Regions from separate parts of the Noviherbaspirillum cavernae genome, predicted to be linked through region 2. Evidence: predicted binding sites of a transcription regulator. Region 2 holds the regulator's gene; the other holds the start of a gene.
What was found. Region 2 encodes sigma-54, which starts transcription at its own class of promoters, with help from an activator protein. Its sites were predicted from a motif close to TGGCANGNAANCTGCTTT; they were not measured.

Region 1 (4,420 bases), 2.3 Mb from region 2:
CCATCACCGTCACGCCGCCCGACATCCACGAGGGATTCGCCACCTCGACGTTCTGCGCGCCGAAGATCGAGCGCACCAGCTGCATCAACACGAGGCTGATGCCCCATGTCGCCAGCAGGGTTTCGAGCGGACGGCCGTACAGCCAACGGATCACTGTGCGTTCGAGCACGATGCCGACCAAACCGGCGACGATGAAGGCCGCCGGCAACGCGACCAGCAGATAGGCATCGATATAGGCAGGCAGGAATTGCCGGAACAGCATCTGGCACACATAGGTCGTGTACGCACCGATCATCAGCAGCTCACCGTGCGCCATGTTGATGATGCCCATCAGCCCGAAGGTGATCGCCAGTCCCAGCGCCGCCAGCAGCAGCACGCTGCCCATCGAGATGCCGTAGAACAGGTTGCCGATGAATTCGGTGCGGGCAAGACGTGCATTGATTGCATTGAGGGTATTGACGGCGGCGATACGCACCGACTCGTCCGGCTCGACATGACTGCCGTCCGGGTTCTTGTCGAGCATGCGCGTCAGGACCGGTTTCAGATTGGCGTTGGAACTGTCCGCCAGCGATTTCACGGCTTCCCTGCGCGTGGCGGCATCCTCGGATTGCAGGTTCGCTGTCGCTGCTGCCATTTGCAGAATCGATTTGATCTTCGGATCGGTTTCCTTTTGCAGCGCCTTGTTGATCAAGGGAAGCTGCGCAGCGTCGGCACCTTTCTGCATCTCAAGCGCCGCCGCCATGCGCTGATTCGGGTCGTCCGACAGCAGCTTCAATCCCGACATCGCTGCATCGACTGCGCCGCGCAGGCGGTTGTTGACGGTGATGCCATCCACGCCATCGGGTGTCGCGATGGTTTTCCCGGTTGCGGGATCGAACGCCTGGCCGTTTTCAACGATGAACACCTGGCCATCGGGATTGGCGTAAAGCGTGTCTTCTTTCAGCGCTTTCAATACCTTCAGCGCATCTTCCGAGCCCAGTGCGGCCATCTTGTTGACCGCTTCGATACGGGCATCGGGGTCGTCTCCTGCCAGCGGCTTCAAGAGCGCGGCATCGATCGCGGCGTGCGCTGCTACCGATGCCATTGCAGCCATGCACAACCAGCCGACGGCGATGATTCTTTTTATAAGTTTCATGTTTTATGTCTTGGTGAAGACAAACAATGGAAATGCCAACACTGCGAAATCTGCGGACGATAAAAAGCCGGAGTGTGGGGACCCACGCCCCGGCTCGTGCTGCGGCTTGTTTTGCCTTCCCCGCGATTGCCGGGGAAGGGCACAGGCGGCATTACATGTTCTGCTTGGCCTCGTTACCTGTGATGAACGGGCTCCAGGGTTGTGCGCGCACCGGGGCCTTGGTCTTCCACACGACGCTGAACTGACCGTCCGGCTTGATCTCGCCGATCATCACCGGCTTGTGCAGGTGATGGTTGGTCTTGTCCATCGTCAGTTCAAAGCCCGACGGTGACTTGAAGGTCTGGCCGCCCATCGCCGCGATCACCTTGTCGGTGTCGGTCGACTTCGCTTTCTCGACCGCCTGCTTCCACATGTGGATGCCGACGTAGGTCGCTTCCATCGGGTCGTTGGTGACGACCGTGCTGGCGTTCGGCAGCTTCTTCGCGACGGCGTAGGCTTTCCATTTCTTGATGAAGTCGTCGTTCACCGGATTCTTCACCGACTGGAAATAGTTCCATGCGGCCAGGTGGCCGACCAGCGGCTTGGCATCAACACCGCGCAATTCCTCTTCGCCAACCGAGAACGCGACGACCGGCACGTCGGTTGCCTTCAAACCGGCATTGCCGAGTTCTTTATAGAACGGCACGTTGGAGTCGCCGTTGATGGTCGAGATCACTGCGGTCTTGCCGCCGGTCGCAAACTTCTTGATGTTGGCGACGATGGTCTGGTAGTCGGAATGGCCGAAGGGTGTGTAGACCTCGTCGATATCGGATTCCTTCACGCCTTTCGATTTCAGGAAGGCGCGCAGGATCTTGTTGGTCGTGCGCGGATACACGTAGTCGGTGCCGAGCAGCACGAAACGCTTCGCGCCGCCGCCTTCCTTCGACATCAGGTATTCGACGGCCGGAATCGCCTGCTGGTTGGGCGCGGCGCCGGTGTAGAACACATTCTTCTCAAGCTCCTCGCCTTCGTACTGCACCGGATAGAACAGCAGGCTGTTCAATTCCTTGAACACCGGCAGCACCGACTTGCGCGAGACCGAGGTCCAGCAGCCGAACACAACCGCAACCTTGTCCTGTGAGACCAGCTGACGCGCCTTCTCGGCGAACAGCGGCCAGTTGGAGGCCGGATCGACAACCACCGGCTCCAGCTTCTTGCCCATCACGCCGCCCTTGGCATTGATCTCTTCGATCGTCATCAAGGCCACGTCTTTGAGCGACGTTTCCGAGATGGCCATCGTGCCGGACAGCGAGTGGAGAATGCCGACCTTGATGGTATCGGCGGCCAGTGCCTGCGGCATCCAGGCAGACGCAACAAGGGTCAAAGCGCCGGCAGCGGTCGCTTTCAAAAGGGTGCGACGGGACATTGGTTGCTCCTTCTTTTAAAGGGTCATGGGAATGCGATAACTCGCGGAGCAACATTTAGCAGTTTGTGTGCCAATCAATGCATGCACGGATCAGTGCGGTTTGATGGGTCGCATGCTGCATTGACGTGCGATGAGAGTGCGTTGGTGACTTGATATGGTGCCTTGCGCACCAAGCTTGATCGGCGACGCTGTGCATTGGTGCGTCGCCGATGGGGCGGAAGAAAATCGATGGATGCGATTCAGGAGCGCCTGGCGGCAGACCAAGAGCATCTAACAAAATGATTCCGAGGATGTTGTGCCCCTTGCAGGGCGCGCCTTGGCTGGCAAGCCAAGGCCGCTACGCAGGCGCAACGCATACGTTGCGAATCCCCTGCTTCGCCCTTGCCGTACCGGTCGTACTGTCTGCGGCGGCACCCTTGCAGGGCGCGCACAGGCTTGCATGCCTGTGTCGTTACGCAGGCGGGCAGTAGGCCGCCCGAATTCCCTGCTCAACCCTACTCAGAACCGCTTCGCTGCATTTTGTTAGACGCTCTGAAACAATGCGAGAGAAATCGAACCGTGACGGTTCATTGTTCGACCGGGAAGGTCACCACATGATCGGCACTCAACTTGATGCCGATCTTCTCGCCGATCGCATGATCATGGTGGGAGGGGACGAGCGCGAGCAACTGCTGGCCGCTGGGCAGCTTCAAGGTATACAGGAACTCTGCGCCGCGAAATGCCTTGCGCACGACTTCCGCCTGCAAGGGGCTCTCGTCGTCGTGGATCACATCGTCGGCGCGCAGCAGCACGTCGACTTGCTGCTCGTCTCGGTCATTGGTGATGCAGACATCGACGCCCTGGCATAGCGGCAGGCTGCCCAGTTCGATATTGACAAGCTGGCGCGGCAGATCGACCACGCCCGGCGTGAAGACGCCCTGACCGATGAAATCGGCGACGAAGCGATCGGCGGGGCGGTGATACAGGTTGTAGGCGCTGTCCCATTGCACGATCACGCCGTTGTGCATCACGCCGATGCTGTCGGCGATGGCGAACGCCTCATGCTGGTCATGCGTCACAAGGATCGCCGTGGTGCCGAGTTCCTTCAGGATGTCGCGCACTTCCAGCGCGAGGCGTTCGCGCAGATCGACGTCGAGATTGGAAAACGGCTCGTCGAGCAAAAGCAGGTCCGGTTGCGGCGCCAGAGCGCGAGCCAGCGCGACACGCTGCTGCTGTCCGCCGGAAAGTTCATGCGGATACTGCCGTGCGTGCGAAGACAAGCCGACCAGCGCCAGCAAGGTGTCCACCCGCGCCTTGCGCTCGGTCGCATTCAGCTTGCGCAGGCCGAAGCCGATGTTGTCCCATACCGACAGGTGCGGGAACAGTGCGTAATCCTGAAACACCACGCCGACCTGGCGCGTTTCCGGCGGTGCGGTTGTGCCGGCCTGGCTCAATTCCCGGCCGCCCAGCACGATGCAGCCATCGAGCAGCGACTCGAACCCCGCGATCGCGCGCAGTACCGTCGTCTTGCCGCAGCCGGACGGGCCGAGCAGGCAGCCGATTTCGCCGCGCGCGAGCGAGAACGACAGACCGTGGACGACTTCATGGACGTTGCGACTCTGGCGATAGCCAACGCGAATCGCGTCAACCGAAAGGTAGGCAGGGGAGGGAAGTGCGGCTTTCATGGAACAAAATTCAACAATTGCACGGATGTAATACTCAATTGATTATAATTCTCATTCAGTAAACAAGTGCACAAATATTGTGGAGTTCATGCGCAATCACAATCCGGCCCCGGCCGGACCGCAGCAAACCGGCAGCGTTCATCCCTTGTTGCTCGCTTCCCTTGCCATCGCCTTCCTGGTCGGCGTCCCCATCGCCGGCGTGCTTTCCAACCTGGT
Region 2 (4,420 bases):
CATATGGACCGCCCCGCCACGCCGCGGTCCGAACGGCTGCAGGTCAAGTCGGAGTACATGCTGATCCTGCCGGACGACGACGTGGCGAAAACCGAGAAGCCGGTCCAGATCACTCTGGGCGAGTCGACCCTGAACGGAATCGGCATGTACGTCAACAATGCGACGCGCGAATTGCGCCTGTCGAGCCGGGTGCAAGGCAGCTACCATGCGCCGGTTCGCTGAACCTGTACGACACGATGCACCACGAAAGAAATCCTTCATGAAACGTTTTTTGTCCTTGCCGCGACTGCTGCCGCTGTTGATATTCTCGATGGCGATTGCAGGCGTTGCGCACGCCGAGAAGGCAGACTCGCTGAAGCCGACCAACGTCGAGGCGGACCACATGGCCTATGACGACGTGAAGCAGATCAACACCTTCACCGGCAACGTCATCCTGACACGCGGCACCCTGATCATGAAAGGCGCGAAGCTGGTCGTCACACAAGACCCGGCAGGCTATCAATACGCCACGCTGTGGGCTGCGCCTGGCAAGCTGGCTACGTTCCGCCAGAAACGCGATGGCGGCCCCGACCTGTGGATGGAAGGGCATGCCGCTGACCGCATCGAATACGATAACAAGACCGAAGTGGCGAAGCTGTATTCGAAGGCGATGGTGCGACGGCTGGAGGGAACCAGGGCGACCGACGAAGTGCAAGGCGAGTTCATTTCGTATGACAGCCGCGCCGAATTTTTCACGGTCAACAACACTGCTACCGGCGAGAGCAAGCCGGGCGGCGGCCGCATCAAGGCCGTGATCCAGCCGCGCACCGAAAACAAGGGCAACTGACATGGCAAGCACACTGGTTGTCCGCGGCTTGCAGAAGAGTTACGGCGCGCGCCAGGTCGTGCGCGACGTCTCGCTGCAGGTGGCAAGCGGCGAGGTGGTCGGCCTGCTCGGCCCCAATGGCGCGGGCAAGACCACCTCGTTCTACATGATCGTCGGCCTGGTACCGTCGGACGCCGGCGAGATCGACCTCGACGGCAACAACATTTCACGCCTGCCGATCCATCGCCGCGCAGTGCTGGGCCTGTCGTATCTGCCGCAGGAAGCCTCGGTGTTCCGCAAGCTCACGGTGGAAGACAATATCCGCGCGGTGCTCGAGCTGCAAACCGAGAATGGCAAGCCGCTGTCGAAGGCTGCCATCGACAAGCGATTGAACACTCTGCTGGCGGAACTGCAGATCGAAAAGCTGCGCGAGAGCCAGGCGCTGTCGCTGTCCGGCGGCGAACGGCGACGCGTCGAAATCGCGCGCGCGCTGGCCACCAACCCGCGCTTCGTGCTGCTGGACGAACCGTTCGCCGGCGTGGACCCGATCGCGGTGATCGAGATCCAGCGCATCGTCCGCTTCCTCAAGGAACGCGGCATCGGCGTGCTGATCACCGATCACAACGTGCGCGAAACGCTCGGCATTTGCGACCGCGCCTACATCATCAACCAGGGCGCGGTGCTGGCATCCGGCCGCCCCGACGACATCATCGCCGACGAATCGGTGCGCCGCGTGTATCTGGGCGAACACTTCCGGATGTGATGGCCGACAGATGAAACAGACTCTCCAACTCCGCATCTCGCAGCACCTGGCGCTGACACCGCAGTTGCAGCAGTCGATCCGCCTGCTGCAACTGTCCACGCTCGAACTGCATCAGGAGCTGGAACAGATCCTGTCGGAAAACCCCATGCTGGAACGCGTCGACGACCCGCTCGACCACTCCCTGCGTTTGCTGGCCGACGGCGCGATCAGCCCGGGCAGCACCACGCCGGAAGCGCCGTCAGCCCCCGATGCGAAATCGTCGTCCGACGAATCGGAAGGCGCGTTCGAAGGCGGAGAATCGTCCGAAACATCGAGCGCCAGCGACTCGGAGTGGAGCTTCGACGACGTTGCGCGCACTTCCAAGGCGCCGGAAGACGACGATGCGCGCCCGCAGCTCGAAGCGCACGAGACGACCTTGCGCGAGCATCTGCTGGAACAGGTCCGCGTCACGGTGCGCGAAATGCGCGACCGCGCCCTGCTGGAACTGATCATCGACGCGCTGGACGACAACGGCTATCTTGAAGAACCGCTGGAAGAAATTCACGCCCGCCTGCCCGAGGAACTCGGCATCGAACTGGATGAGCTATCGGTCGCGCTCAAATTGCTGCAGAGCTTCGAGCCGGCCGGGGTCGGCGCGCGCAATGCCTCGGAATGCCTGGCGATCCAGATCAGGCGCTTCCCCAGGGTGCCGCTGGTGACACGGCGCATGGCCCTGACGATCGTCGAGAAGCATCTCGCGCTGTTCGCGCAGCGCGATTTCAACAAGCTCAAGAAGGCGCTCGACTGCGATGATGAAGACTTGCGCGAGGCGCAAGCGGTCATCAAGAGTTGCAACCCGCATCCCGGCGCAGCCTTCGCGTCCGACGCATCGGATTTCGTGGTGCCGGACGTGATCGTCAAGAGAACAAAAAACGGCTGGCAGGTCATGCTCAACCACGACGTCATGCCGCGCCTGCGCGTCAATGCGCTGTACGCCAACATCCTGAAGCAGAACAAGGGCGAGGCCTCGCTCAATTCGCAGCTGCAGGAAGCCAAATGGCTGATCAAGAACATGCGGCAGCGCTTCGACACGATCCTGCGCGTTGCGCAGGCGATCGTCGACCGCCAGCGCAACTTTTTTTCGCACGGCGCGGTGGCAATGCGTCCCCTTGTCTTGCGTGAAATAGCTGATACACTGGGTTTACACGAGAGTACTATTTCTCGCGTGACAACTCAGAAATACATGCTTACTCCGCATGGAATGTTTGAGTTGAAATACTTCTTCGGGAGCCACGTCGCGACTGAAGCCGGGGGGGAAGCCTCCTCGACCGCGATACGAGCCCTCATCAAACAGTTGATAGGAGCAGAAGACCCCAAGAGTCCATTCTCAGATAGCAAAATAGCGGAGATGTTGGGGGAACAAGGCATGGTCGTGGCGCGTCGAACCGTGGCAAAGTACCGCGAGGCCCTGAAAATTCCTCCCGTTAATCTGCGCAAATCGCTGTAATTCCTGCAATCGTGTTGAGCTTTACTGTCGTTGCGTTTCAACGTGGCCGCTTATGAAGTGCAATCATTGAACTCCACGTGATCAAGCCATGTTGCGAACCTCCAGCGGCAATATCCATAGGAGCGCTGTATGAATCTCACAATCAGTGGACATCACCTCGAATTGACACCTGCTATCCGTGAATACGTGCAAAACAAGCTGGAGCGGATCAAGCGCCACTTCGATCATGTCATTGATATTGCCATCATCCTGGGCGTGGAAAAGCCCTCGGACAAGGACAGGCGACAACGAGCCGAAGTCAATGTTCGCCTGAGAGGAATCGTGATACACGTGGAGAGTTTTGCGGAAGACCTGTACGCTGCGATCGACTCGCTGATCGACAAGCTGGACCGCCAGGTCCTGAAGTACAAGACCAAGGTGCAGGACCATCAGCATGAAACGATCAAGCGCATGCCGGAAGCACCTGCCGCCGACGCGACATCGTAAGAAATCATCCTCGCCGGGAACCACCCGGCCAACGGCAAATCAAGGGCGCATACAAGGCGCCCTTTTTGATTTCCGGCCTCCCTTGATGGATGAGTGGATTGGCATGGAAATATCGAATCGGCAAGGGCAAACATGTTGCCTGTAGACATTGTTCAATGTCGATAGAATAGGTCCTTCCCATCGCTCACTCATCACCCCATGACCGACCATATTCGCTGCGAAATCCGGAACCGGATTGGATACCTGCATCTCGAGCGCCCGAAGGCGCTGAACTCTCTTTCACTCGACATGGTGCGGGCATTGACCCAGGCCCTGCTGGCGTGGCGCGACGATCCGCGCATCAGCGCCGTCCTTATCCAAAGCACCAGCGAGAAAGCATTTTGCGCAGGCGGTGACATCCGTTTCTTCCACGAAGTCGGCAACGCAACGTCAACCGGACACAGTGCCCTGCTGGAGGATTTTTTCAGCGAGGAATATGCGCTCAACCACCTGATCCATCATTACCCGAAGCCGTATATCGCCATCATGGACGGCATCGTCATGGGTGGTGGCATGGGGATCGCACAGGGCGGCGACGCCAACCGGATGCGCATCGTCACGGAACGCACGAAGATGGCCATGCCCGAAGTCAATATCGGACTCTTCCCCGACGTCGGCGGCAGTTATTTCCTGACGCGCGTTCCGGGCGAACTGGGCACTTACCTCGGCATCACCGGCGAAACCGTCGGCGCGGCCGACGCGCTCCATGCGAGTCTGGCCGATGTATTCATCCCTGCATCGGAATTGCCGGCACTGAGGGAAGTGCTGGCATCCACGAATGAGGCCGATATGCGTGCAGTCATTCGCTCGTTCGCCGCACCGTTTCAGACCCGCGTCGAGC

Region 1: a site for sigma-54 is predicted at 2,596-2,613, ahead of urtA (urea ABC transporter substrate-binding protein). Genes of this name have one in related genera too.

What each region holds. Positions count from the first base shown of each region.
Region 1 is NZ_QYUN01000002.1:1,080,848-1,085,267, forward strand. It holds gene urtB (urea ABC transporter permease subunit UrtB) at 1-1,135, opposite strand, end outside; gene urtA (urea ABC transporter substrate-binding protein) at 1,287-2,540, opposite strand; gene D3870_RS05120 (ABC transporter ATP-binding protein) at 3,107-4,204, opposite strand; gene D3870_RS05125 (ABC transporter permease) at 4,293-4,420, shown strand, end outside.
Region 2 is NZ_QYUN01000002.1:3,403,417-3,407,836, forward strand. It holds gene lptC (LPS export ABC transporter periplasmic protein LptC) at 1-222, shown strand, start outside; gene lptA (lipopolysaccharide transport periplasmic protein LptA) at 260-826, shown strand; gene lptB (LPS export ABC transporter ATP-binding protein) at 828-1,568, shown strand; gene D3870_RS15915 (RNA polymerase factor sigma-54) at 1,579-3,054, shown strand; gene hpf (ribosome hibernation-promoting factor, HPF/YfiA family) at 3,184-3,540, shown strand; gene D3870_RS15925 (enoyl-CoA hydratase/isomerase family protein) at 3,739-4,420, shown strand, end outside.